Regions from separate parts of the Oceanobacillus sp. FSL K6-0251 genome, predicted to be linked through region 3. Evidence: riboswitches for the same ligand, from Rfam matches in the RefSeq annotation. Region 3 holds a riboswitch; each other region holds the start of a gene.
The links. Region 3 has a riboswitch for S-adenosylmethionine ahead of MKY45_RS09830 (5-methyltetrahydropteroyltriglutamate--homocysteine S-methyltransferase). Riboswitches for the same ligand answer to the same signal wherever they lie in the genome.

Region 1 (9,784 bases), 1.6 Mb from region 3:
ATTTCCGGCATATTTTTTGCCATTGTTAATAACCTCCCTCTGACAGATTAAAAGCTCTGTCTTATTCGTTGTGTACACCCTTTTCCATGGCTTTCCAAGCGAGTGTTGCACATTTGATCCGTGCAGGAAATTTGGAAACTCCCTGAAGTGCTTCAATATCTCCCATCTCCTCTGAATCGACGTCATGTCCTAACATCATTTCAGAGAAGGCTTCTGACATTTTCAATGCTGCTTCCACTTCCATTCCCTTGATTGCCTGTGTCATCATCGATGCGGATGCCATACTGATCGAACAGCCTTCTCCCTGGAATTTCGCGTCCTTTACAATGCCATCTTGTACATCTAATTGTAATTGAATACGATCCCCGCAGGTCGGATTGTTCATATCTACTGTCACAGATTCTTTCTCCAGGGTTCCTTTGTTACGCGGATTTTTATAATGATCCATAATAACTTGTCTATAAAGTGTATCGAGGTTATTCAAAGCCATTCCCAAAATACTCCTTTGTCTTTAACAGCCCAGCTACTAAAAGGTCAATATCCTCTTTGGTATTATAAAGATAGAAACTCGCTCTGGCTGTTGCTGTTACATCCAGCCATTTCATCAAAGGCTGAGCACAATGATGTCCGGCACGAACAGCGATTCCTTCTGCATCAAGCACGGTTGCTGTATCATGCGGATGTACATCATCCAGATTAAACGTAACCAGCCCGGCTCGTTTCTCCGGTCCATAGAGCTGAATACCATCGATGGTGCGCATCTGTTCCAGTGCGTAGGCTGCCAGCTCTGTTTCATGAGCTAGTATTTCATCTTGACCGACTTCTTGAAGAAAGTCGATTGCTGCTGCAAGTCCAATTGCTCCTGCAATGATAGGTGTACCGCCTTCGAATTTCCAAGGCAGCTCCTTCCATGTAGAATCGTATAGATTTACAAAATCAATCATCTCTCCGCCAAATTCAATCGGCTCCATGTTTTCTAAAAGCTCCTGCTTCCCATAAAGAACGCCAATGCCGGTCGGCCCGCACATCTTATGCCCTGAGAAAGCATAGAAATCGCAATCGATATCCTGCACATCCACGTTGATATGTGGAGCACCCTGTGCGCCATCCACAACCATCACAGCTTGATGCTGGTGTGCAATTTCGGCTATTTCTTTTATTGGGTTAATCGTTCCAAGAACATTGGAAACATGTGTTATCGCAACGATTTTTGTTTTTTCATTCACTATATTCTTTACATCGTCTAATAAAATCGAGCCGTCTTCCTGTAATGGCAGATATACCAGACGGGCTCCAGTTACTTTAGCAACCTGCTGCCACGGTATCAAATTACTATGATGCTCCATTGGCGTAATCACTATTTCATCATCCGGGCCGACGTTATCTCTGGCATAGCTTGATGCTACCAAGTTGAGTCCCGCGGTGGTACCCCGGTTAAAGATAATTTCTTTCGTGCTTCCCGCATTGATAAACTCCCGGACCTTTTCGCGTGCTCCTTCGTATTGATCGGTTGCTCTTGACCCGAGGGTATGGACCCCGCGATGAACGTTGGAATTATTTTGCTTATAATAATCATTCACCGCTTCAATCACCTGAATCGGCTTTTGCGACGTCGCAGAAGAATCCAAATATACTAAGGGGTGTCCATTTACTTCCTGTTGAAGGATTGGAAATTGTTCTTTAATGGCCTTGATATCCATTAATAAACTTTCCTTTCAATCACTTGTGTTAATTGCTTACGTACTGACTCAATTGGAATTTGAGCTACCACAGGAGCCAAGAAACCATGAATAACCAGGCGTTCTGCTTCTTCACGCTCTAACCCTCTGCTCATAAGATAATACATTTGCAGCGGATCCACACGGCCTACAGAAGCAGCGTGACCTGCTGTTACGTCATCCTCATCAATAAGAAGAATTGGATTGGCATCTCCACGGGATTTTTCACTCAGCATCAATACACGGGACTCCTGCTCAGAGTTCGATTTTGTGCCGCCATGTTCAATTTTACCGATAGCATTGAAAATCGTAGAGGCAGAACCCTTCATCACACCGCGCTGTAAAATATACGCATCGGTTTCTTTTCCGAATTGGCGAATGCTTGACGTGAAGTTCTGTGTCTGCTTTCCGCGTCCGACAGATACTGCTTTTGCTTCGGAAGCTGAATTATCCTCCATAAGGTAGGTAATGTTTTCAGAAACCGTATTTCCATCGTTCATTTGTCCAAGTGCCCAGTCAATTCTTGCATCACGTTTAGCAACACCGCGACGGTTCACATACGTAGTTGTGCCGGCAGCAAAGTTATCTACTGCACCGTAAGCAACCTGTGCGTTATCATGCGCAAATACTTCCGTTACAAGGTTCGCAACGTTTTCTTCTGTATCATTATGAGAAATATAGTTTTCTACATAGGTTAATGAGCTGCCTTCTTCTGCTACAACAAGCACGTGATTCAATAATGCGCTGCTGTTATCTTCCTGCCAGAAGATTGCTTGAAGCGGTTCTTCCACCTGTACATTTTTAGGAACATATACAAATACGCCGCCGTTCATCAGTGCTGCATGAAGCGCTGTTAAACGGTTCTGATCAACAGCAACTGCATCATTCATATAATATTTTTCAACCAGCTCGCTGTGCTCTCTGACTGCTGTAAAAATATCTGTGAAAATAACCCCTTTATCCTGAAGCTTCTGCGCAAGGCTGTTATATGCAGCTGTCTGATTACGCTGAATATATAGATTCTCCATGCTGGCATCTTCATCGAAGTATTCTTTTAATTCTTCAGGCAGTTCATCAAGAGAAGCGATTTTTGCCGCTTCTTTATAGGAATGCTGGAAATCTGTAAAATTCCAGTTTGAAATCTTTGTTTTATCTGGTTTTGGCATTTCTAGCGAATCAGCCATTTCCAAAGCTTTGGAACGAAGCGTAGCCATCCAGCCGAGTTCATTTCGTTCTTTGGAAAATGCCTGGATATATTCTTGATTGAATGAAAGCTTTGTTTCTACAGTCATGATTATCCCTCCTTACATTACGCGTTTTGTTCTGCAGTTTCTTCGTCTTCGATTCCTAATTCTTCTTTAATCCACTCGTAACCTTCTGCTTCAAGACGTTTTGCTAACTCTGGTCCGCCAGACTTCACAACGCGTCCCTGCATCATTACGTGTACGAAATCAGGTGTAATATAGTTTAATAGACGTTGATAGTGAGTAATAATCAAGCAGCCAAAATTATCCGAACGCATTTGGTTGATTCCTTTTGATACTACTTTTAATGCGTCGATATCCAGCCCTGAATCAATTTCATCAAGGATAGCAATGTTTGGCTCCAGCTGCATTAATTGCAGGATTTCGTTACGCTTTTTCTCCCCGCCGGAGAAACCTTCATTAAGGTAACGTGTTGCCATATTTTGATCAATATCAAGGTAATCTAAGTCCTTATCCAATTTTTTGATGAATTTCATCAATGGAATTTCATCGCCTTCTTCGCGTTTTGCATTAATCGCAGAACGTAAGAAGTCAGAAGTAGTTACACCGCTGATTTCACTTGGGTACTGCATTGCTAAAAACAGACCGGCACGGGCACGTTCGTCTACTTCCATCTCTAAAACATCTTCCCCGTCGAGGGTGATGGATCCTTCTGTTATTTCATATTTAGGGTGACCCATAATGGCAGATGCCAATGTGGATTTACCTGTACCATTCGGTCCCATGACAGCATGGAATTCTCCACCTTTAATGGTTAGGTCTACCCCTTTTAATATCTCCTTATCTTCAATAGATACGTGAAGATTCTTAACTTCTAATACTGAGCCTGACATAAATCATACCTCCAAAAACTGTATTTTAAATGAAATGAATATGATATCCATTCTCAATTTATTCTCATTACAATCTTAAAGCATTTCAAATTAATTCGCAACTGTTATCATTCGTCTTTAAAAAGCTTTTAACTATGCTTCTTTAGACACTTTTTTCATGATCTGTTCCCATTTAAAAAGCTGATGCCCCGTGACATCAGCTTTTGTTATTTTTATCTTAAATTACCAGAAACTGCTTCTGTAGAAAGTCTCTTCGCCTTCTGGTATTCCTGTTCTCTTTCTTTTTCCACTTTTAACTTTTTATTCAAGCTTCGGTCATATTCCTCGTAATTGACACCTCTTGATTGACCAATTCCTTTTTCCATTTCCGAAGTGTAGCTTAAACCATTTTCAGTGGTAATAATAAATCATCCTTTCGGTTTGTTTAACACATTCAATATGCTAACACAGGTATGATTCCCGCTCAAAATCGATTTAAACTTATATTTTCGGATAATTTATGAAAATCTTTCGCTATAGGTGGATATACTCTCACATTCTTAGTATTCTTCGGAAATGCTCTTTATTCTGCATCAGTTGGTGTTGGAATTACAGCACCATCATAGTTATCCGTAATAAAATCCTGTATTTCTTGAGATTGCAGTACCTCTACTAATGTATTTAATGCTTCGCTGTCTTTGTCTTCTGAACGTACAGCTATAACATTTACATAATCTGATTCATCGCCTTCAATGAAAAGCGCATCTTCAAGTGGATTTAATCCTGCTCCGATAGCAAAGTTGGTGTTAATAACCACTAATGAATCTTCTTCACTATTATAAATATCCGGTGTAATCTCAGGAGCAACGTCCGGGTGGAAGGATAAATCTTTCGGATTTTCCTCAATATCGTCTATTGTTGCAGCAACTTTATCCACATCTTCATTTAATGTAATTAATCCATTTGCTTCAAATAAAGATAAAATTCTCCCCTGATCTGATACAGAGTTACTTAATACTACCTCTGTTCCATCTGGAATATCATCAATACTTTCAATACCTTGAGAATAGACTCCCATTGGTTCTACATGAACCCCGCCAATAGATTCGATCTCATATCCGGCATCCTCTATCGTTTGGTCAAGAAACGGCTGATGCTGGAAGAAATTCGCATCCAGTGTTCCATTATCTAAATCATCATTTGGTAAAACATAGTCCTCATACTGTTCAATTTCTAATGTAATTCCTTCTTCTTCTAATAATGGTGCAGCTTCTTCTAAAATTTCAGCATGCGGGATACTGGAAGCACCAACTGTAATTTCAGTCGGCTCGTCCCCTTCACTGCCTGTACCTTCTTCATTATTGGAAGAATCATCATTTCCTCCGCATGCTGCTAAGAATAAAATCAAACTTACAGCTGCTAAAAACCAAAGCTTTTTCATGTTGAACGCCCCTTTTTTATTTTTTATTATGTGAATCAAGAAATTCTTGAATAGCACCTTTCTTAACGCTTGTCTATCTTTCTGGTTATAGCATCCCCAATAAATTGGAAGATAAATACGATAATCACAATGATGACTGTGCTGACAAATACAACATCCCAGCTTTTCCGCTGAAATCCGAAATAGTAGGCATGGTTTCCTAATCCGCCTGCTCCAATCGCTCCTGCCATCGCAGTATAACCGATTAAAGCAATCGCTGTAACCGTCAGCCCCGATACAAGTGCAGGCTTGGACTCTGGAAGCAGCACCTTAAAAATAATCGTACTTGCTTTAGCTCCCATTGCTTTGGCAGCTTCTACAACCCCTTTATCTACTTCCTTCAATGCAATCTCCACTAATCTTGCATAGAATGGAGCAGACCCGAGGATTAAAGCCGGTAAAGCAGCATTAGGTCCACGCAGTGTCCCCACTACAAAATCGGTGAAAGGAAATAACAGCAGGATCAATATAATAAACGGAACAGCACGAAATACATTGACAAATGTTGCAACAACAAAATTAATCAATCGATTTTCCCAAAAGTTCCCTTTCGACGTTAAAAATAACAGCAGCCCTAAAAGTAAGCCAATAATGGCTGTGCCGACTAAAGCTATAATGGTCATGTAAAGTGTTTCTTGAGAAGCTTCTACTAAATCTTCTATCGTAACGTTTGGAAATAATTCCTCAAGCATGCTGAATTACCTCCAATTCAATAACATCCTGTTCCTCCAGGTACTGCATTGCCTCTTTCAGCTGATTTCCAATCAGCTGAACAATCAATGTCCCATAGCTCCCGACCTGTGTCTGGGTGATTTTCCCCTGCAAAATATTAACATGGATATCAAAATTCTTCACAAGCTGGCTGATTACGGTCTGATTTGCACTTTCTCCTAAAAACTGAATCCGTAATAACGCGCCCTCTTGATATCTTTCCTTCAACTCTGTCATGTCTTCCTCTTCCTCATCCGGACCAGTCAGCTGTTCAACAAACTTCTGCGTTACCGGCTGCTTTGGTCTGGTAAATACATCGAGAACCGTTCCTTCTTCTACCACTTTCCCTTGTTCCATCACAGCAACCCGATTACAAATTTTGCGGATAACATGCATTTCATGGGTAATCAAAATAATGGTTAGACCCAGCTTTTCATTAATATCCTGCAATAAACGCAGGATTTGATTCGTTGTTTCCGGATCAAGTGCGGAGGTCGCTTCATCACAAAGCAGGACTTTCGGTGAATTCGCCAATGCTCTTGCAATTCCGACCCGCTGCTTTTGTCCGCCGCTTAACTGTGCCGGATAGGCATTTTCCTTTCCTGCCAAGCCTACTAATTCAATCAATTCCAGCACCCGCTTTTTCCGGTCGCTTTTCTCCACACCGGAAATCTCAAGCGGAAATTCTATATTTTCAGCGACTGTCCGGGACCAGAGCAGATTAAAATGCTGGAATATCATTCCAATATCCTGCCTGGCGATACGCAAATCCTTTTTCGATAAGGAGGTAATAACCTGATCACCGATTTTTATCGTACCTGTCGTCGGTTCTTCCAGCCTGTTAATCAAGCGGACAAAAGTACTTTTCCCTGCCCCGCTGTATCCGATGACGCCATAGATATCTCCATCTGCTACGTTAAGATTTAAATTATCAACAGCGACAATATCTTTTTTTTCTAAAGAGAATATTTTCTTCAATCCTTCAATGGATATCACTTTATTTCACTCCTATATGTGTACAAACCTATTTTATTGTGTACGATTTACTTTTCTCTTCATTGAAAAAGCGTCTTTCTGCAAGAGAACAGAAAGACGCTTTATTATACACAATATCGTCCATTGCTCCCTTATCTTTACAGTTTCCTGCAGGAATTGGCACCTTTTCAATGATTGAAGGTTGCCGCGGTTTCAATGGGCCAGTCCCTCCACCGCTCTTGATAAGAGTTTGCCTATTTTTAAATGAAGTGCCATTATAGTAGCATGCCATTTGTGCCTTGTCAATCACAATCCCTAGCCATTCACTCAGGTTTCTGTGGAATCTGCTGCTTCTCGTATATTGAACCGTCCTCTTGTACAGAAAAAACTTAGTTGTTTATTGCTGTGAATAATTCCGGTTTGTATTTCATCAAATACTGATAAATATTTGCTGTCGATTGAAACGTGTACACTTTCTCAATCATTTTACCGTTTTCCATAAATGCAAGACATGGCACGCTTTCGACTTGATGAGACTGCATAAAATCAGGGTGCATGGACGCGTTCATCTCCGTAAATATATCAGTTTTATGCAGTCTTTCTATTTTTTCAAGCATAGCGCGGGCTACCGTACATGTCCCGCAAAATGGTGTATAAATATATAGTATGAATCGTTGATGATTCTTTTCTTCTCCACTAAACTGTTTCAAGTTCATTCCCCTCAATCTTTTTCTTCCCATAAAATAATATATGCTGAGTGAAAGGATTACACTGATTGCGTATAAAACGACTTCGCATCTTTCCTTATTTATTTCCTCGGCGAATAGAATCCATTCTTATTTTAACGTTTTACGTTACCATTTTGCAAGGTAATTGAGATTGATTCCAATGCGTTTTCCTGCCAGAATACTTGCCAACATTCTTTTTGGGGTGGCGGCAACCTCACGAAATTCACTGCTTACATAAATATGCTCTGCGTGCGGCAGTTCCCTGGCTAGCTGTTTTCGGAGTTTCATTCCCGAATCATCCTCGTCCACCAGAATAAATACATCTGTATCGTCCAAATGATAATATTCCAACAGCTCTTCAAATTTTTCTACACCGATGGTTCCATTTGTACAAACAATGGTGATGGTATTGTCGTCAAGAATTTTTTCTAGATGCTTTTTATCAGATAACCCTTCAACGATTATGACTTTGTTGTAATCATCTTCCATCATCGTTTTGCACTCCTTATCGAAGTGATTAGGTAAACATCTTTTTTAACCTAATCCTATCCTATGCTTTTTCTATATTATATGAAAAGAAAAGAGCTAACTATACACGAATGTGGAAAAGTCAGCTCTTTTTCACCTATTTTTAGAGCCTTTTTTGAAAATTCAGGAGCAGCGCCTGTATTTTCTCTTTCTCTAAAATAGGTGTAATGTAATTTTATTATCCTTCGATAAATTCCTGGTATGCTTTCGAATCTAATAATTCCTCTAAATCTGCTTCATTCTCAAGTTCAATAACAATCATCCATGCTTTTTCATGCGGTGATTCATTCACAAGCTCTGGGCTGTCTTCCAGTTCTTCATTTACTTCTACCACTTTTCCGCTGACTGGAGCATACAGCTCGGATACCGTTTTAACAGATTCCACACTTCCAAATGGCTCTTCCAGCTCTAAAGAATCGCCGACTTCCGGTAATTCTACGAAAACAATATCGCCAAGCTCATCCTGTGCAAAGTCTGTAATTCCTATACGAACTTTTCCATCTTCTTTTTTTACCCATTCATGTTCTTTTGAATATAAATAATCATTTGGCAAGCTCATTTCGTATCCCTCCAACAAAACTTTATTCTCTTCAACTATACATGGAAGTCAGTTACATTTCTAGCACTATTTCCAGACAGATTCATAGGTTTCTTCTTTAAATCCGACAGTTACTTTCTTGCCGTCGGTTAAGACCGGTCTTTTGATGAGCATACCATCAGAAGCTAAAATCTCCGCCATTTCCTGCGGCGATAAATCATTTATTCTTTCTTTCAAATTTAATTCCCGATATTTTTTACCGCTGGTATTAAAGAATTTTTTAGGCGGCAGGTCGCTTGTTTCCATCCAAGACAGCAGTTCATTCGCACTTGGAGGCTCTTCAGCAATCGGAATCGCCTTATAATCAATTTGGTTTGCATCCAGCCATTTTTTTGCATTTCGACAGGTGCCGCATTTCGAATACCAATAAAAAGATAATGTCATTATTCTTCCTCCGCTTCTTCTATTGATCCTCTTTCGTTGGTCCCATAACGCCGGGCACCTCTAGGCCAGCCTGTCTAAGCAGCACAGTCATCTGACCGCGATGATGGATTTGATGACTGACCAGCATACGTAAAATACTTCCTTTCGGAGCAGGTCCGCCGAAATCACCTACTTCATTTACTAATGCTTCATCCGTCAGCTGCTCTTTTGCTTTCTCTGCAACGCTAGTTGAGATATCCTCATATGCTTCCAGTATGTCACTTGCTTTTGTTGGAACGGCGTCTGGATCATAAGAAGAGTCTAAATCAATTCCGACCAGGCTCATAAAGAAAACAGGACTATTCACCAAATGCCAGCCCAGCCAGCCAAGGCTGTTATGTCCTTCTACTATTGACTGATTTAATTTGTCATCCTCTAAAGCTTTTAATACAGATTTTGTACCATCAGCAGACTGTGACCATTCTGTTAAAAAATCATTTAAATTTCGATACATGCTAGTCCCTCCTAAGATAATGTTTCTTTTTTATTAGCGTACCACGAAACTTCTGCTTTAATCCAATATATTGAATCCATATCTGCTGGCCG
Region 2 (9,784 bases), 2.5 Mb from region 3:
TTTTAAAATGAACAGTGTAATCGTCAATAACTTCTACCTCGGAAATCATATTGTACATGATCGCCCGTGGAGAACCAATTTCCGGATCAAGCGTACGGTCAATATTTGCCTTTACAACCTCCGCATTAAAATCAGAGCCGTCATGGAAGGTCACATCTTGACGAAGCTTGAATTCCCATGTCGTATCATCAATTTGTTCCCACTCCTCTGCCAACAAAGGCTGATTTTCCATATTTTCATCCTGGGTAACAAGCGTTTCAAAGATATTTCTTTGTACATCACTGGACGGAGTATCATTGGATGCTGCCGGGTCAAGCGATACAGCATCGGCTGGTGTGGTAATAATTAAATCGCCGCCCTGCGATCCTCCCTCTGTCGTATTGCTGTCAGAGGATGCATTGTCATCTGGTTCACTGGCACAGGCGGCAAGTATCAGGCTGAACAGAGCAATAAATGCAAGTACATATATCTTTTTCTGTATTCTCATGATGCTGTTTTCTCCTTTAAGTATAGTAGTCTGGTATATTACCTGAAAATATGGATTTACCAGCCTGGAACAACAGAGCCGTCAAAGTTTTCTTCAATAAATTCTTTCACTTCGTCTGTATGGTAAATATCAATAAACTGCTGAACAACGTCATCATCTTGGTTTTCTGTACGAGCTGCAATCAAGTTAACGAATGTAGAATCCTGCTCGATAAAGAGCGAATCATCATTGGGTGAAAGCCCTGCTTCAATTGCAAAGTTTGAATTGATTGCTGCTGCATCAACTTCGCCAAGCTGTCTTGGAATTTGTGCAGAGTCTAATTCCAGTAATTCAAGGTCTTTCGGATTGTCAATTACATCATTTACGGTTGCATTTACACCCAAGCCTTCTTCTAATGTGATAAGACCAGCTTGTTCAAATAATAATAAAGCACGTCCGCTGTTTGTAGGGTCGCCAGGGAGCCCTAATGTTGCGCCATCAGGAAGGTCCTCCAGAGAATCAACCGATTCGGAATAAACTCCCATCGGGAAAGTAACGGTATCTGCTACCTTCACTATATCCAAGCCTCTTTCTTCCACCATGCTGTCCATAAAAGGCTCTGTCTGGAAGCTGCTGATGTCAATTTCACCTTCATCCAGTGAAACGTTTGGCATCACATAATCACTAAAAACCACAGTTTCAATTTCTAAATCGTCTTCTGCTGCAATTTCAGCTATTTTTTCAACAATTTCTTCATGTGGACCAGCTGTTACACCTACTGTCAATACGCCGTCTTCAAGTAAATCTGAACCGCTCTCTTCCTCATCTCCTCCGCAAGCAGCGAGGAAAACGAATAATAAAGCTGTAATAAGAAGTAAATATTTCTTTTTCATGATGATTTTCCTACTTTCTTTTTTTATTTAGTAACACTCTCAAGTTGTAAAAATGCGTCGATAACGGTATTTGCATTAATTTCTTCTTTCATCAAATGAATGGATTCTTCTTCCCGTGTCACTTTTTTCGCAATGGTTTCCAGCAGCTCCTGATCATCCGTATGTATGGAGAAGTCTGCTAATTTTGTCGGGAAGCCCCATGTATCATAGTAAGCTAATAGCTTCGTAAGCTCGTTTTTATCCTGTTCGATAGCAAGCTGAGCTAAAATGCCGTAGGATACAATTTCCCCGTGAAGTGAATCGGCAATCTGCGGGGCAGCAGTTAACCCATTATGAATGGAATGCGCACCTGCAATTCGTCCAGCTTTTCCGCCGAAGCCGCCAACCATACCGCCTGTTGCGATAATTGCTTCGATAACACGAATAAGAGCATCAGTGACTTGGTTACTCTCACAAGCTTGGATTGCTGCTTCACTGTCATCCAGCAAAATATCCTTGCAGGCACGAGCGGCGAATTGAGATATTTGCAGCCAGACTGGAAGCGTGCCTTCAGGGTAGAAGGCTTCAACTAGAGAGCGAGCTTCATAGAATTTGGCTAACGTATCGCCAATGCCTGCTTTTAAGTATTTTACAGGAGCTTCTGCAATAATTGCTGGTTCTACCACTACGAGTGTATTAGATTCAGGAAACTCAGTGTAATGAGAATGAGCACCATCTTCCTGATAAAAGACGCTTAATGGCGTCCAAGCTGCGCAGGTGGCGGCAATCGTTGGGATTAAGATACTTTTTATTTGCGCATTGGCAGCCGCTGCTTTGGCAATATCCAGAGCTGTTCCCCCGCCGATGCCGATGACAGCATCTATTTGCTGTTCTTCATAAATCGAGGCCAGTCTGTCAGTTCGTTCCACGGTGCAATGCCCATCTGCAGTATGTATATCTTTTTCCTCTATTTGATCCAGCAATGCAGAAGGAAGATATGGTTTTGCTTTTTCCCAAGCAGTACGCCCGGCAACTACAGCAATCCGCTTCACCCGCAAGTCATTCAGATTTTCTATCAGGTATTCCAGAGAACCTTCACCGATTTGATAATGGCTGGGCGATCCCTTTACAGTAACTGTTTGCATGGTAAGATAACCCCTTTTACATGTGTTTAAATGCTACATAAAAAACCTCTCTATTTTGTTCTAGAGAGGTTGAATAAGTTCATTTACGAAACGTCCTCTCTTATTTTCCAAAGCACATTATGCACTTTGCAGGATTTAGCACCTTTTTTAGAACGAGTTCTAGAAAGGTTGCCGGGCTTCATCGGGCCAGTCCCTCCGCCACTCTCAATAAGAGTTCTTATGTAACTGTGGATACATTTTAATATGAAATATGAGAAAAGTCAAATATAGCTTGATGCAAGGGAGCTGGCGGGCTAATTATGTTAATCAGCACCATTTTTGGTCCCAAAATCCAAATACTTGAACGGATTATCGCTCGTTTCTTTTAAAACACATTCATCCATTTATTTCATGTTTACTCTTTCTTATTTTTTGATATAATAAGAACAAATGTTCAGAACAAAAGTTCTTATTTGGAGGAATAAATATGATTGGATTACTTCATCATTCTCTGGATAAAAAGGAAAAAATCATGATCTATTATATCGACCGCCATAACAATGTAACGCAGCGTGTTATTCGCGTCGTAGGTATAGATGATAAAAGGATTCTTGCTTATTGTTACTATAAAAAACAGGTGCGCAGCTTTAAGATAGAAAATATTTTATCCATAGGGTGTGTAAAAAGGAGCGTCGGGGCTTGAATATTGGTGTACAGGAAGAAAGGAATACGAAAGAAAAAACAATGTTAAATGAGCGGCAACGGAAGCAGAATTGCTTTCAATTAATTATCGCACATAAAGATAATTTGCTTATTGAAGTGAAATGCTATCAGGATTGTCATGTTCATCATATAAAAGGATATATAGACAGCATTAACTATCAAGACGAGCACATAGCTATAGTTGATAAGCTGGGTCAAAAGGATTTTACAATCATTAAGTTTAATGATGTAATGGACGTTTTTATATTGTAGATAAAAACCCGAATGTATTCCAAGCGGAATCATTCGGGCTTATTTCTAAACATAAACAGCGTAAGGCTGCTTTTACCTATTTCTGCTCATCCAACGCGATGTCCTTTTTCTGCTTCTTCAAATAATATGCACTCATCAGAGAAGCAATCGGAATAACCAGAGCGATGCCAAGGCCCGAAATAAGGATTCCAAGCATTTCATCATTGAACACTTTGGCATTTATAATTTGGCCAAGAGAGTAATCTAAATCCTTAAACCAGATTAGCAGCCCCATATACCCTCCGAAAAAGGCGAAGAATAGCGTGTTTGTGCTTGTACCTAGAATATCACGGCCAATACGAATGCCGGCGAAGAATAGATTCTTTCTGGAAATTTCCGGATTCTGGTCGTGGATTTCACGCATCGGAGAGGTGATTGAAATGGCAGTATCTACAATCGCCCCAATCGTGCTCATAATAATCACAGCTGTAGCAATTTGAATGAAATTTAATCCAATATGCACATTGAAAGCTGTGATTTCTCCAGATTCTTCTTCCCCAAGTCCATAAATCATGGATTGTTCGGTTAAAATAATAATGAAAAAGATTAAAATAACCATTGTTGCAATCGTAGATAAGAAAGCAAGCATCGTTTTATTATTTACCCGGTTGATGAAGAACAAGCTGACAGCACTGATGAAACCACATGCAATAAGCGTAATAATAATTGGATTCCCGGACGGGTCATTCATGACGAATACAGCCATAAGCACAATGATAAAATTGATAAAGAGGGCAATAAAAGAGCGTACGCCCTTCATACCGCCGACCCAAGCCATTAATGCAAATAATATGATTGCCAGTAATACAAGTACATTCATAATTTCGCCTGCTTTCTCCGGATAAAGAAAATGGAAATATAGATGGCAATCGGAATGGTCAATACAATCCCAATTCCGCCGACTAAAGCACGTGTTAATTCAAGGGAAAGGTTCATTGATATGGTAAAGCCGAACGGTGCTGCATTTTTAAAATAGATTAACAGCATGGGAAGGGACCCGCTGACATAGGCAAAAAATAAAATATTGGTCATGGTGCCCATGATATCTTTCCCGACTTCGTAACCTGCTTTTTTTAATGTTTTTAAATCAATCCGGTTATTTTTCTCATACATTTCAAACATGGAAGCTGATAATGTAATGGCTACATCCATTACAGCTCCTAAGGAACCGATTAGTAACCCTGCCATAAAGATGGTTTCCGGGTTCCTGGTTAAAAAGGCCATTTCTTCATAGCGCAGTCCTTGTTCGCCAGTGAAATGCAGTGCTGCATAAGCAATCATCAATGAAATTACGGTCCCTATTAATGTAGCTAAAATAGCTGTATAGGTTTTTTCGTTAAATCCTGTCGCCATCAATAAGGAGAGAACGGTGAAAATAATAATACTGATTGCAGTAATAACAGAAAGACTGATGCTTGGATTCTGTATATAAATATCTAATGCAAATGACAAAATAGCTGCATTGACAAACAAACTCAGTGCGGATAGAGCACCTCTGGATTTTCCGACTGCTAATAAAATAATCAGGAATATCCATGCGACAAACACGAAATATTTGTCCCGTTTAATATCCCCTGTTGCTTCTCCGTCTTGAGCAAGAAAGATTTCATCGCCTGCAGATAACTCATAGTCCAATGCCAGGGACTGGACATATTCATTATCAAATTCAGTTATTTCTCCTTTATCTGAACCATTTTTTACTTCTCCAACGATATGCTGGGTGACTTTTTCATCTTGATTGCCATGCTCATCTGGCTGATCTTCTCTATTTATTTCTTGAACATCGGTAATGTGAACAATCGTTCTATCATATAAATCATAATTGTTATTGATAAATATCATCGATGCGATAAAACCGATTAGTAATAGACAGACGGTAATATATTCGGTCCTGGTCCGATTTTTTAACCATGCCTTCAATATAATCACTCCAAAAATAGGATTGTCCTATTCGTATTTCCGAAAACATATACTATGATAACACTTTTAATAAGAAGGAGATACATACAACATCACAAAATTTCGGGGAATAAAGGGAAGCTTCATTCCGCGGGGGCCTTTTCATTCCCTGCGAAATGTTAATTAAACCAACCGGGCCGTTATTGGCTGTTGGTTCTCCTGCTTAGAATTTTCAGTTTCTCTCTATGCTTGAAGCGGGCATCATACAAAAGACCTTCGATGGGGCGAGTAATCGCAGCAACGGTTTTAATAGACCGAGTAATCGCAGGTCTCAATGATGTCAGGTTAATGCGACCGCTGCGGCGGACCGTTTTGCTTTCCGACGTACAGGACGTACTAGTGCAGACGTTGCAACAGGACGTTGCGGCCTTAGTCTGCCTAGGGGCACGCTCTTCAGCTAACTTTTGCCAAGAAGAGCACTTGGCAAAAGTGGATCTTCAGATGGTGCTGATCCCTCAGGAGTCAAAACGGTCCGCCTCCGCTAGTAGGATATTCTATACGTGAAAAAACAACTCACCAAATAGATGTTTAATCAGATAGAACATCTTTTTCATGCTGTATGGTAAAATGTTCCGTCAAGATTACTTTCTGAGCATAAATGCTATTCCCTGTATTTCATATTCATGCTGTCATGATTGGGTTGTTCAGACGAAAGTTGCTATTTCCTTCAGCTCATTAAAATCTTATTTCTTTCATTCGCTGTAGAATCCTATCAGAGCGCAGGCCAACCACGCAGACTCCTATGGGAACAGGGCGAGCTGAAGATCCACTTGAAAAGCGGTTTTCTTTTCAAGTTAGCTGAAGCCGTCCCCATGGAAAGCGAAGTGGTTGGCCGGAGCGGAGCTATGCACCATCATCAATTCCAAAAAGGCCGGATATTTCACCAAAATGCAAGCATGGTAATGAAGAACATGTTCATCTTGGAATAGCAAGAAATATTTGCTTATTCTTAGGTGCGAAAGTTGAGTATTTAAGAAAATTCATTAACCTGACAACATTGGTAATCGCAGTCCCAGTCCCAATCAGTTACATTGCAATAAAACAAAAAGTCACCCATAACCTTCTTATTTTAGTATGTACCAAAAGGGAGTGCGTATTTCAACCTGTCCAACTTTTTGGACATTTATAGGAATTCCATGCTACAATTTTGTCAAACGCTTTTGACAAAAAGGAGCTTAGTTTAGTGAAGAATAAGATTAAAAAATTAAGGAAGCAATCGAATATGACACAAGAAAAATTGTCTAAGCTTTGCGGTGTTTCCAGGCAAACCATTAACTGTGTGGAAAATGATAAATACGATCCGACGTTAGAACTGGCATTTAAAATATCCAGAGCGCTTGATAAAAATGTAGAAGAGGTGTTTATGTATGACAAAATTTCATAAAGACTACCGTGTAACGATGAAAGATATTAAAAAAGAGGGGGATTCTATTTTGAGAAAACAGTTAGACCCTGTATCTCTCCCTGTTTCGGAGGAAACGAAAACAGAGCTGGAATGCATGATGACGTATTTGAAAAACAGTCAGGATCCTGAGATAGCAAAGAAATATCAGCTGAGGCCGGGAGCAGGGCTTTCAGCAAATCAAGTCGGCATCAATAAAAGCATGTTTGTCATACGATATCAGACAGAAAAGGAGGAAACAATGGAATTAAAGCTGATTAACCCCAAATTGATCAGCCATGCTGCAAATATAATCTATCTTCCGGAAGGGGAAGGATGCCTGTCTGTAAACAGGGAAGTATCTGGACACGTGCCGCGTTATGAGAGAATAAAGGTGCTGGCCTTTGATACAGAGGGAGAGGAGCATACATATACCTTTAAGGGATATAGCTCTATCTTAGTACAGCATGAAATGGATCACCTGAATGGCATCATGTTTTTTGACCGGATTAATAAAGAACGGCCATTTTTGAATTTACAGTAGGATTCAAGCTTTTTAGGGAAGGGGGAATCGCAGTGAATCCGTTTACTGCAATATTACAGGAAGCGTATGGAGTCCATCCTGTTCACGTACAATCCAAACAGGGAGGATGGGCGTCCCTTGCCTTTGAAATAAAGGCGGAGGATGCTGCTTATTTTTTGAAGGTATATGAAAAGAGACGTGCTTCTACGCCAAAGTTGACCGCGTGGATTGACCAGTATGCTCCCATTGTGGAGTGGTTAGCATATAGCAGTGATTTAAAAGGAAAAATTCCTGTTCCGCTACAGACAAAGGAAGGGAAGTATCAATGTGAAGATACAGAAAATAGTTATTTGCTGTATCCTTTTATTGATGGGGAAACCATTGGTGAACAAGGCTTAACCAAGCAGCAGGTATCAGAATTTGCACATATAATAGCCGCACTCCACTCATTTGGGAAGGAAATCCCTTTTCCAACGAAAGCTCTGAAGGAGGACTTTGACGTGCCTTTTTTAGAAGAATTGGAAGAGGTCATTCATTTCAATGAAAAACATATCCCGGGGGAGCTACATGCCCTTTTTCGTGAAAATCGGGAAAAAATAGCTGCATGGATCAGCAGCATAAAAGAACTTTCAGAAAAGCTGAAATCTGCTTCCTTCGATATGGTCTTATGTCATACAGATTTGCATCATTGGAATTTGATGCAGGGGGAGAAGCTATTATTAATAGATTGGGAAGGACTGAAACTGGCTCCTCCTGAAGCAGATATGATGTTTCTGACAGAAAAGCCTTATTGGAAGCAGTTTATGGAAGTCTACCTTCAGCATCATGAAAGTTATCATATCAATCAAGATGCTTTTGCTTTTTACCAGTTAAGAAGAAGGCTGGAGGATATTTGGGAGTTTGCTGAGCAGTTATTATATGAAGAACCGGATGCGCAAGAAAAGGAGGAAATTATCGGTTATTTGAGGGAATTAACAGATGATACAAATTGACCGCTTGAGATGCCGGGTTAAACATTCTCTAAAAGGGGAATAAGAAAAGGTGTTTGTAATAAAATCAAGGGAAGTGAAGGAATGTTTTTAGCTTGGAATGAAATAAAGAACAACAAGCTGCGTTTCACCTTAGTTATAGGTGTGCTGGTACTTATTTCTTATCTTGTATTCTTTTTATCCGGTCTGGCCAATGGACTGGAGCAGCTTAATCGGGAGGCTGTTGATAAATGGGAAGCAGACGGTGTTATTCTAACAGAGGAATCCGATTTACGTCTGCAGCAATCCATCGTGTCTGCGGATGATTTTGACGGGGCCGGAGTGGATGAATATACCGAATTATCTCAGCTCAGCGCAATAGCGAGTCATGGGGATAAAAAAGAAAATGTATTTATCTTTGCTGTAGATGAAGCGTCCTTTATCATGCCAAATGTGACAGAAGGAAACGCATTCGCGGATGAGGGAGAAGTAATAGCGGATGATACATTAAAAGAAGACGGCTTTGAAATTGGTGATGAGATTTCCTTATCTTCCACAGAGGAGACGTTGGAAATCACTGGCTTTACGGATAAAGCCAGATTTAATGCAGCGCCAGTGCTGTTCACAGACTTAAATACGCTGGAAACATTGCAATATGGGGAAATGGCTGAAGGGGATAACGATGCAGTGAATGCCTTTGTTATTCGTACAGATAACTTAGACAGTGTGGAAGCAGATGAAGCATTGCAGGTGGTTGATACAGAAACGTTTATAGAGAATCTGCCTGGTTATACAGAGCAGAACTTGACGCTGACATTAATGATATACTTCCTGTTTGTTATTTCAGCTGTGGTCCTGGCGATTTTTCTCTACGTGCTTACTATTCAGAAGATAAGTATTTTCGGGGTGATGAAGGCTCAGGGAATATCCTCCCAATACTTGGCCGGCTCTGTTGTAGCGCAGACATTTTTACTTTCTTTAGCTGGGGTGATGATTGGGCTGGTTCTTGCTGTAGTTACAGGATTATTCCTGCCGGCAGCTGTACCGGTAGCCTTTAATTACATTGAAATGCTGGTCTATGGAATGATTCTGATTGCCGTATCCGTCATTGGAGCATTTATTTCTGTACAGACCATTGTGCGAATTGACCCATTACGGGCGATAGGAGGTTAAGGGAATATGGCTATTTTAGAATTGAAAAAGGTGCAGAAAACCTTTGGATCTGGCAGAACAAAAGTAGAAGCAATGAAAGAAACGAATTTTGAGGCGCAACAAGGTGAATTAGTTGCAGTTATTGGCCCCTCTGGTTCCGGAAAAAGTACGTTTTTAAGTATCGCCGGAGGGCTGCAGACACCCACAGCGGGAGAAGTCAGGATGAACGGCACAGCTTTGACTGATTTAAAGGAAAAAAAGCGTGCAGCGTTAAGGCTGAAAGAAGTCGGCTTTGTTTTGCAGGCATCGAATCTGGTTCCTTATT
Region 3 (9,784 bases):
ATTTTTTCCCATTGCTGTTCCTCACTCAATAAATTTCCTTCCTCTGTAGAAGCAAACCCGCATTGAGGACTCAGGCAAAGCTGATTCAACGGTACATAGCCCGCCGCTTCTGTAATTCTTGCTTTAACAGCTTCCGGATCTTCCAGCTCGCTGAACTTAGACGTGATAAGACCCAGCACAATAAATAAATCATCACGGTTCACATGACGCAAGGGTTCAAATCCTCCCGAGCGGTCATCATCAAACTCCAGGAAAAGACCATCCACCTGTAGGCCGCCAAAAATCGTTTCTGACACCGCCTCGTAACCGCCGCTTGACATATAGGTAGATTGGAAATTTCCCCGGCAAATATGCATTGTTACCAGCATATCATCTGGTCTGTTCGCAATCGATTCATTGATTGCTCTCGCACATAATTCAGCTGTTTTCTCTGGATTTCTTCCTTTTTCAATCAACGAATTTCTGCCCTTCTCTGAGAAAAAGGTTGCCCAGGACGTATCATCCAGCTGTAAGTAGCGGCAGCCTTCATCGTATAATGCCTGAATCACCCCTTGATAAGCAGCAACCAGGTCATCAATAATGGCTTCATCATTTTCATAAATTCCTTCTTCAAACTCCGCCCGGAAAAAGAGCATGTTCGGGCTCGGAATCGCAAATTTTGCAACCGCATCTCCAGCAATACCATGCAGGAATTTATAATGCTCAATCATATAATGATTACTAAAACCAATTTTACCGGTTACCTTAATACCTCTTTTTTTCGTTTCCACACCAGTGAATTGCAAGCCTTGTTCCGCGCTATAGCCTTCCACGCCATCTAAGCCTTCCAGAAAATCAAAATGCCACCAGGCACGGCGAAACTCCCCATCCGTCACGGATTGAAGTCCTGCTTCTTTCTGCTGTTCTACCAGTTTGATAATTTCCTCATCTTCCATTTGACGCAATTGTTCTGAGCTGATTTCCCCTTTTGCCTTTTGTGCACGCGCCTCTTTTAAACGCTGAGGACGAAGAAAACTCCCTACATGATCTGCTCTGAATGGAGCCCGTGTATTTTTTGTCTCTGCTGATATTGCCATCGAATACCCCTTCCTCTTTATCTGCTATATTCATTCTATATTCCATTAAAAAAACCCCTTCCGAAAATATAAGAGGTTCGATATGATAAAATCTCTTCTTATCTTCAAGCAAAAATGCTTCTGGAATTAGCACAGTACAAATCAACGTCTGCTGCTAAGGCTTCAGCGGGCCAGTCCCTCCACCTTTCTCGATAAGAATATATGGAATTATACGAATAATTACAGTTTACTTTACATGGAAGCAATGAATTCGTCAAGGAGAATCCCAAAATATAGGAACCTTGCTGCAATTGATTTTAAATCAAGATTACGTTAACTTTTTTTATCGGAAAAAATTTTATAATCTTCACTAATCACAAAAGCAGCCAAATACAAGCAGAAAAATAAAATAGCTGCTCCTTCCCACGATACACTATTCCTCGTAAATAAGGACTCAATAAAAAATTTATAAAAACAAACACTAAGGAACCATTGAGCCACATAACTCATAAGCATTACTTCCTTTGTCTGCTTTATTTTCGCTGCTTCAAGGATTAACATGTATAACAAATCAAACAGCATCCCCAACACATAAGACAGAAACAGAAACCCGCCGAAGTAAAGAAAATTCATAAAAACAGTATCAAAAAATTGTATTTCGATAAGTTTCCAGCCTGCTAAAATATTAGATAATCCATGTGTTATCAACATTGGATTGACGACAATAGCCGTAATACTAGCTATTAGCAGACCAGCAATAAGCAGATTGGCAATAAAGGTCGCAATCTATTTGTTTCTTATTCACAATGGTTAGAGCCCTCCATATGCTATAACACGTTTTTAACGCCAAATCGTATTAACTTTCAAAAAGCACTTATAAATCTTAATAACTGTCTTATATTGCTATATGATAATTTCATTGTTATCATTCTTTGAAGTTTTTTAATATATATCTTTATTTTACCACTATATTTACACATATCTTTTACTAAGACTTCTTTAAGGGATGAAATACACAATTTCGTTCCCCCGTTCTACATCAAAAAAGTACCAGACATCTAACAATGATAAATTGCTTCGATGGCTGGTACTTTATTTACCTTCCTATTTAAATCTTAGCTGACACGATCTCCCGGTTTTATTTCTTCTTTTAATTTAAAAGAAAGAATAAATCCAACGATAGCAATAATTGCTGCTACGATAAAGGATACATTCACACCATGAATAATACCGCTAATATCCTCACCCGGTATAGCTGCAGTCGACATGATTGTTACAAGCACTGCTGTACCGACTGATCCAGCTACTTGGCGGAATGTATTATTCATTGCTGTCCCGTGCGGAATCAATTCGTTAGGCAGCTGGTTCAGTGCCATCGTTGTCATAGGCATCATTACCATGGCAATCGAAATCATGCGAATGGCATTCATGGTTGCCAGATAGTTGAAGCTTGTATCCGCAGATAAATTCGTGAATGCAAAAGTAGTCAAGGATAGCAGTAACAAACCGCCCCGAGCAAGCCACTTTCCTCCGAATCTATCAAAAAGATAACCGGTAATCGGGTTGGAGAATCCCATTATAATTGTACCGGGCAACAAGACAAGCCCAGATTCAAGCGCCGAGAAGCCAACCATATTCTGCATGTATAACGGCAAAATCACATTTGTCCCAATCATCGCAGCGAAGACCAGCATTCCAAGCGCTGTTGCTAACGTGAATGTGCTGTGTTTGAATACCCGGAATTCAAGAAGCGGTTCTTTCAATTTCAACTGTCTGGTAATAAACCAATAGAGAGAAATACTACCAACAACAATCGTTAGAATGACCTGAAGACTGAGCCCCCCAGCGTCACCGGCGACACTGAAACCGTATAGAATTGCACCGAAGCCAACTGTAGAAAGGATGACCGATAAAATATCCAATTTCGGTTTCTTCAGCTCTGTTACGTTTTTCAATAAGAAATAAGCCGCTATCATATCTAAAATAGCAATCGGCAGTACAACATAGAATACACTGCGCCATGGGAACTGATCCACGAGCCAGCCTGAGAGACTCGGTCCAATCGCCGGCGCGAATGCGATAACTAGTCCAAACAGTCCCATTGCTGTACCTCTTCTATGAACAGGGAAGGTAAGGAATAATATCGTCTGCATCAGCGGCATCATAATGCCGGCCCCTGAAGCCTGTAAAATCCGCCCAACCAATAACAATGAAAAGTTTGGTGAAATTGCTGCAATAAACGTACCGATGGTGAATAATCCCATCGCAGTCATAAATAGCTTACGCGTTGTGAATTTATCAATTAAAAAAGCCGTAACTGGAATCATTATCCCATTTACGAGCATAAAAACCGACTGCAGCCATTGCGCTGTACTCTCACTCAAATTCAAATCTTTCATAATAGGTGGAAGTGCAGTCCCTAGCAGCGTCTGGTTCAATATGGTGACAAAAGCACCGGGTAATAATACCGCGAAAAGCGGAATATATTTTTTAATTTCAAATGTATTTTCGCTTTCCATTTTATACCAACTTCCTTACAAAATATTTACTTTTTAATCAACAATAGAACACAATATCATATTTGAAAGAGAACAATAAATCATTCCGCTTATTTTTTAACAGTTTTATTCAATTAAGCCCTCTTTACATCAAAGGATTTTGATTTGGTTAATATGGATAAGCTGATGATAGTTTACACTTTTTAATTTCATAAAAAAACCATTGCATAATCTATTGATAAGATACATGAATGGTTTTAAATGATCTATGATTTATTCTTAGATATACGAAACAGTCATTTTACTTCATTTTCTTTAATCGACTTCGCAATAGCCACACATTTGGGGATTGCCCATATGTAATGTTTAAAAGTATTCGCAGCAAAATATCCATATAAATTACTGGTCTTTGTCCATTTATAATATTTCTTCGTCATAATTTCTTCATTAGTATGGGATTGAATCAACTTCATTACCCGATGATGACTTAACTTCAATTTTTTTATAGCTTGATTCATCGTTACATCCTGATAGTTTTCCCGAATTTGCATATTAAGCGGCTTGATTGTTCTCCACATATAACCTGGTGCCGGTATAAACGGAGTATCTCCATCCATTCCTTCTCTGTACCATCTTTCAAGCATGGCATGCCATTCATATAAATGCATCAATACATCCCGAAAATTTTTATCTCTTTCTTCTGTCTCTATTGTCATACTTCTTTTTCTATGCGGTATAGATTCAATGATTTCAAATAACGCTTTAAAATTCTGTTCGCTCTTTACTAAAAGAATTTCCTTCCCGTTCTTTTTTGTCATGATAATCACCTCCTCTTTTACTACATTTTAACGTCAGCATGAAGAATAGAAGGATAGCTTACTAATTTTCTAAAAAATAACACATATCATTTTAATCATAGGCGCGGTTCATAAAAACGACTCTCCAGCCATCTGGATCTTCGATGGTAACTCCTTTGTCTTTCCAATAGAGATTCTCTGGTTCTACTTCGTTATACCCCATTTGGGCCAACCGATTTACGACATGCATGATTTCATCCTTATTTTCTATATAAAAAACCAGCAGATTATCTTTCGTAGGTGCAGGGCATGGGCTTCCGTCTTGATGAGATGTAAATTCTAAATGATAGTCTGTATGAGGCAATCCAAAGATAACTCCCTTAATCCCTCTGTCTCCTTCAAATACTTCTATTTTTGTTAAACCTACACCCGTTTCGTAAAAGCTGATTATTTCATCAAATTTATCTGTCGGTCTGGCTATCCTTACTTGCACTGCTGAAAAATTATTAAATTTCATACTGCCACCTGCTTTTTAATATTTTTATTTGAATACACGATTTAAATAGAATAGATCTCTTCCTCAACCACTGGCAAAATAGCGCTTGTTCTTCAATAAAAGGCGTGTGTGCGGAATTTTCAAAGGTATACATTTTCTTGAACGGAGCTTCGATGGAATCATAGAAATGTTTCGCTTGCGTGTAGGTTGTTTGATAATCATGCTGACCTTGAAGTATAAAGACAGGCAACGGAAGCTTGGGAACAAGCTCTGCTAAATCTGCGGCGGCCATTACATGCCCCAGTGACTGCCAGCCTAAAACAGCCCCTTTAAAACTATTGATTCGTTCATTAAATGTATAATTCGCACACGAAAAAACGTGCTTCAACCTTTCCAGATTGGAGTAACCCTCTCTTTTAAAACCCCCGCCATACTTCTCGGTAAATTTAGTCCTGATGGCGCCATAAGCTCGATTTTCATCAAAATTTTCATCAAAAGCCACATTTTCAATTTGCTTGACAGCACGTTTATCCTTCCTGTCCCTTGCTGTTTTTAAAATATATTGATAGGCTTCTTTTTCTGATTCCAGTTGAGAACCTATCTGCCCCACTCCAATATACGCATAGAAAAGATCCGGACGTATTTGCGCCGGGGATAAGCTGGAAACCCGGGCCCGCCGTGCAAGAATAAAAGTAATGGTTTATTTTGATTTAAAGATTCTACAATGATCCCTTGCTTTGCACCATTGATTTCTACATATTCCTTTAGGATTGTTTTATTGTGTTCCTTGTTTTCCGTATACGCTGATTGCATGTTGACAGCTCCTTATTTATAAAATACGATATTATCCGTCCGCAGAATAACGCTCTAAGAGCTTCTCTTTATGAGACTGAAATACTTCCTCCAAAGAGATATTATATTTATTGGCGATAACGATAACATTCCCCAGTACATCTCCTAATTCCTCTACTAAAGCATCTCTATTTTCGGCAATTGATTCCGTTATCTCATCCGGTCTGTCCCTGCCAATCTCCAGTGCTCTTATGGCTCTTGCTACTTCTCCTGTTTCCTCTGCTAAAAAACCGATCCGGATGAAAATATCTAATTCCGACCAGCCTCTATGTTGGTAATAACTATTTACCCATTGTTGAAATTCAGTTACATTCATTTTTTACACTCCTTGATTCAGCTATTGAATTTCCCTTCCCTCTTAATGATATTCGAAGTTAAAACTGCACACGAAACCCATGAAAAGTATGAACTCCCGTGCCAAATCGCACAAAATCATGCTTCCGTAAATACTCCACTGCATTTTTAACTTCATCTAAAATTTCAGGAAGAAGTCCCAATGTATTATGCGCTCCATAAATCATGGAGACATGATTTATTTGCGTGAGCCTCTCTAACGAATTTACTAAGTCTGCCGGATTGGTTGTCGGATAAAAAGCATAGATTGGAGTTTCATCATATAGCAAGTCCCCTGTAAATAAATATCCGGTCTCTTCATCAAAAATCACAATATGACCTGGAGAATGGCCGGGAGTATGGTAGATAATTAATGTTCTGTTCCCCAGCTCCACCCTATCACCGTCTTTTAAAATTCCAGTTGGCTCACCCTGGAAGGGTTTATATGTATTCGGGTCAAAGCTTTCTGGCACAGGAATCGTAATATCCCTTGCTGTATTTTGTCTTATTTGTTCTAATGACAACCCTACAATGCCATGAACAAGCCAATCTCTTTCCGCTTCATGAACAAATATCCGGTCATATTCTCCATGACTTCCAATATGATCGGAATGTACATGCGTCGTGATAACATCAATGGGCAGAGGCGTCAGCTGATCTGTGATTCGCTTGATATTATCAATACCTAAGCCAGTATCAATTAAAGCTGCTTTTTTGTCTCCGATAAGCAAAAATGAATGCACTTTTTCCCAATGACCAAGCTCACTAATGGCATATGTTTTTTCATCTATTTTTCGAACGGTAAACCATGGATCATTTAACATAACCTTACCTCCCTCTCAGACTACTAATACTATATTATCAGAAAATATGGCTTAGACACTCTATTTCCCCTCTGCTATTATTTATATGAAGAGAAAAATACGAAAGGAACCTTCATATGAAAAAGAAAAGAATAATTATATTTTCAGGAATTCTTCTTTTTATCTTAATCATTACTATATTTTCTAACAACTTTTCTTTAGAAGAAAGAGAGGAGGATGAAATTGTAGCAGAAGAAATACTGGATTATACATTTGAAAATTACGATTTTCTTTCTGCTAGATGCCTTTAGATTACTTTATAAGAGAATGGAGGTGATACTTTAAAGTCTCCATCATTTCTTCATGTGTAAACTGCTCTGGATTTAATAAGTGATGCATCGCCATCCCATCGACGATAGCATGAAGCCTGTTAACCTCCATCTCTATGTCAAGTCCATCTTTTGCTATATCTAATAATTGCAATGCGTGAACAACATTTTTAAATCCTTCATGCATGTCACCATAGACTTTATCACTTAGCTCCCGAAGTGTTTTATCGACCAGAACTTTTGCTGAAAAAGCTAACCATACCTCCATTTCTATTTTTCGTTCTTCATCGACAGGCAGTACTTCACTTACACCCTCTGTCACAAGCTCTAACGGATCCCTGTCTTTTGAAAATTTCCTTGCTTTCGCTCTTTGAATAACCCGATCAGATACAAGCTCCATGGAAAAGTGCAGCAATTCCGACTGCGTTGCAAAATAATGTCTGACAGCACCAACTGATAAACCTGAAGCTTGCGCTATTTTTCTGACGGTTGCATGTTCAATCCCCTCTTCTACAATAACTTTCCATGTCGTTTCTGCAATTTGAATTTTACGTTTTTGATGATCTACTTTTTTTGGCATATTTTTATTTTAGCACACTTGTATTAAATAAACAATCATCCTTTTTATTAATTTAATACAGTTGTACTAAATTAATAAAAAGGATGTGTTTCATTTGATTGGTTGGCTGATTATAGCTTGTGAAATTGGATTTTGGGTGTTTGTTTTAGCTGGATTATGTTCCAGATATGTATGGAAAAAGAAGAAACTAGGTACCTTCCTGTTGATTTGTACGCCTGTTGTAGATCTCATATTGCTTATTGTAACGGTCATTGATTTAAAAAATGGCGCTGTTGCTACTACGATACATGGAATAGCCGCGGTTTATATTGGTGTAAGTATAGCCTTTGGCCACCGGATGATTCAATGGGCAGACGGCCATTTTAATTATCGATTCGGAAACGGTGATAAGCCGGTAAAAATAAAGTACGGGAAAGCGCATGCCAGAAAAGAACGTGAAGGATGGTACCGGCATTTGCTCTCCTTGTTCATCGGCGGCGGGATATTAATAATCATCACTCTCTATATTAACAATTATGCTCAGACTGAATCATTAATGCGTATTATGCTGCTCTGGTCTCTTATTGTAATCATCGATTTTGTAATAAGTTTCAGCTATACACTTTTCCCTAAAAAAACAAAAAGTATAGTGTGAAATTGGGGAAATTGGCTTTTCGATTAGAAGGATAGGTCTTCACAGTGAACTACTCTCACCGGTATAATCCTAACTAGTTATTTAGTGAGGAGCGCTTCTTTTGGAAGGAAGTGATAATCAAAAGGTAACTGCGTTCTTTAAGCAAGAAATCAGTTACCTTTTTGATATTCATTTTTTCATCAGAAACTCATTCCCGGCAATTCCAGGTGTTGTCATCTCTTTTGGATCCAGAATCGTATCCAGTTCCTTCTCTGATAAAAGGTCGTGCGCCTTGCAGATTTCTTTGATAGTCAGCCCTGTTTCAAATGCCTGCTTAACTACCTTGGCAGCTGTTTCATATCCTAAATGTGGATTCAATGCGGTGATAATGCCATAACTCTCTTCCACATACTCACGGCATCTCTCTACATTTGCTTCTATACCGCTTACTGCATAGCTTGTAAATACATCTAAGCCATTATCCATTATTTTAAGAGACTGCAGCAAATTAAAAATAATAACAGGCCCCATCACGTTTAATTCAAATTGCCCGGCTTCAGATGCCATACAAATCGACTGGTCATTGCCTGCAACTTGAAAAGCAACCTGGTTGACCACTTCAATCATGACCGGATTTACTTTCCCAGGCATAATGGAAGAACCCGGCTGCTTTGCAGGAAGAATGATTTCCTGAAAGCCTGTCATTGGTCCGGATACCATCAAACGCAAATCATTACAAATTTTGGACATATTCATTGCCAACACTTTCAATGCCGCTGAAAGTGCCGTATAAGCATCTGTATTTTGTGTGCCATCCACTAAATTTTTCGCTGAATGAAGCTTTACACCAAGCTGTTTAGATAGTTGTGTTACCGCCTTTTCCATGTACTCGGGTTTGGCATTAAGTCCTGTCCCAACAGCTGTTGCACCAATATTGACCGTCAGCATTGCCTCTGCTGCCTGCGTAATTCTATTAATATCCCTGCTAACCACTTCCGAATAAGCGCTGAATTCCTGACCTAACAGGATTGGTACAGCATCCTGAAGGTGAGTTCGTCCCATTTTTAGCACATTCTGAAATTCTGCTTCTTTCTTCACCAGTTCTTTTTCCAATCGCTTCAAGGTCGCTATCAATTCCTGAGCCATGCGATAGGAAGCTATTTTTAATGCCGTTGGTATCGTATCATTGGTGGACTGGGACATGTTGACATGGGTATTAGGCGAACAGAAATTATAGTCGCCTTTTTCTTTTCCCAATATTTCCAAAGCACGGTTGGCCAGCACCTCATTCATGTTCATATTAATGGAGGTGCCTGCTCCTCCCTGAATGGAATCCACGACAAACTGATCCAATAGTTTTCCTTCCATCACTTCTTCGGCAGCGCTTACAATTGCTCCCCCAATAGATTCTGGCAGCATTCCAGTATG

Region 1: another riboswitch for S-adenosylmethionine. It lies ahead of MKY45_RS17375 (methionine ABC transporter ATP-binding protein); the one in region 3 lies ahead of MKY45_RS09830 (5-methyltetrahydropteroyltriglutamate--homocysteine S-methyltransferase).
Region 2: another riboswitch for S-adenosylmethionine. It lies ahead of MKY45_RS21405 (iron-containing alcohol dehydrogenase family protein); the one in region 3 lies ahead of MKY45_RS09830 (5-methyltetrahydropteroyltriglutamate--homocysteine S-methyltransferase).

What each region holds. Positions count from the first base shown of each region.
Region 1 covers NZ_JBBORS010000001.1:3,487,253-3,497,036, forward strand. Annotated here, with positions in the region: gene sufB (Fe-S cluster assembly protein SufB) at 1-23, opposite strand, end outside; gene sufU (Fe-S cluster assembly sulfur transfer protein SufU) at 62-490, opposite strand; gene MKY45_RS17345 (cysteine desulfurase) at 477-1,700, opposite strand; gene sufD (Fe-S cluster assembly protein SufD) at 1,700-3,010, opposite strand; gene sufC (Fe-S cluster assembly ATPase SufC) at 3,028-3,816, opposite strand; gene MKY45_RS17360 (hypothetical protein) at 4,029-4,181, opposite strand; gene MKY45_RS17365 (MetQ/NlpA family ABC transporter substrate-binding protein) at 4,379-5,236, opposite strand; gene MKY45_RS17370 (methionine ABC transporter permease) at 5,299-5,967, opposite strand; gene MKY45_RS17375 (methionine ABC transporter ATP-binding protein) at 5,960-6,982, opposite strand; SAM riboswitch class I at 7,111-7,210, opposite strand; gene MKY45_RS17380 (thioredoxin family protein) at 7,351-7,671, opposite strand; gene MKY45_RS17385 (toprim domain-containing protein) at 7,816-8,181, opposite strand; gene gcvH (glycine cleavage system protein GcvH) at 8,396-8,776, opposite strand; gene MKY45_RS17395 (arsenate reductase family protein) at 8,843-9,199, opposite strand; gene MKY45_RS17400 (DinB family protein) at 9,219-9,692, opposite strand.
Region 2 covers NZ_JBBORS010000001.1:4,382,608-4,392,391, reverse strand. Annotated here, with positions in the region: gene MKY45_RS21415 (glutathione ABC transporter substrate-binding protein) at 1-487, opposite strand, end outside; gene MKY45_RS21410 (MetQ/NlpA family ABC transporter substrate-binding protein) at 544-1,359, opposite strand; gene MKY45_RS21405 (iron-containing alcohol dehydrogenase family protein) at 1,383-2,483, opposite strand; SAM riboswitch class I at 2,581-2,697, opposite strand; gene MKY45_RS21400 (hypothetical protein) at 2,950-3,165, shown strand; gene MKY45_RS21395 (YolD-like family protein) at 3,162-3,437, shown strand; gene MKY45_RS21390 (YibE/F family protein) at 3,514-4,296, opposite strand; gene MKY45_RS21385 (YibE/F family protein) at 4,293-5,405, opposite strand; gene MKY45_RS21380 (helix-turn-helix transcriptional regulator) at 6,619-6,819, shown strand; gene def (peptide deformylase) at 6,803-7,360, shown strand; gene MKY45_RS21370 (aminoglycoside phosphotransferase family protein) at 7,393-8,331, shown strand; gene MKY45_RS21365 (ABC transporter permease) at 8,413-9,480, shown strand; gene MKY45_RS21360 (ABC transporter ATP-binding protein) at 9,487-9,784, shown strand, end outside.
Region 3 covers NZ_JBBORS010000001.1:1,920,649-1,930,432, reverse strand. Annotated here, with positions in the region: gene MKY45_RS09830 (5-methyltetrahydropteroyltriglutamate--homocysteine S-methyltransferase) at 1-1,076, opposite strand, end outside; SAM riboswitch class I at 1,172-1,274, opposite strand; gene MKY45_RS09825 (MDR family MFS transporter) at 2,171-3,574, opposite strand; gene MKY45_RS09820 (ClbS/DfsB family four-helix bundle protein) at 3,850-4,371, opposite strand; gene MKY45_RS09815 (VOC family protein) at 4,463-4,867, opposite strand; gene MKY45_RS09810 (hypothetical protein) at 4,857-5,456, opposite strand; gene MKY45_RS09805 (hypothetical protein) at 5,444-5,659, opposite strand; gene MKY45_RS09800 (MazG-like family protein) at 5,691-6,014, opposite strand; gene MKY45_RS09795 (MBL fold metallo-hydrolase) at 6,073-6,855, opposite strand; gene MKY45_RS09790 (hypothetical protein) at 6,972-7,145, shown strand; gene MKY45_RS09785 (TetR/AcrR family transcriptional regulator) at 7,147-7,743, opposite strand; gene MKY45_RS09780 (2TM domain-containing protein) at 7,838-8,377, shown strand; gene MKY45_RS09775 (aspartate ammonia-lyase) at 8,546-9,784, opposite strand, start outside.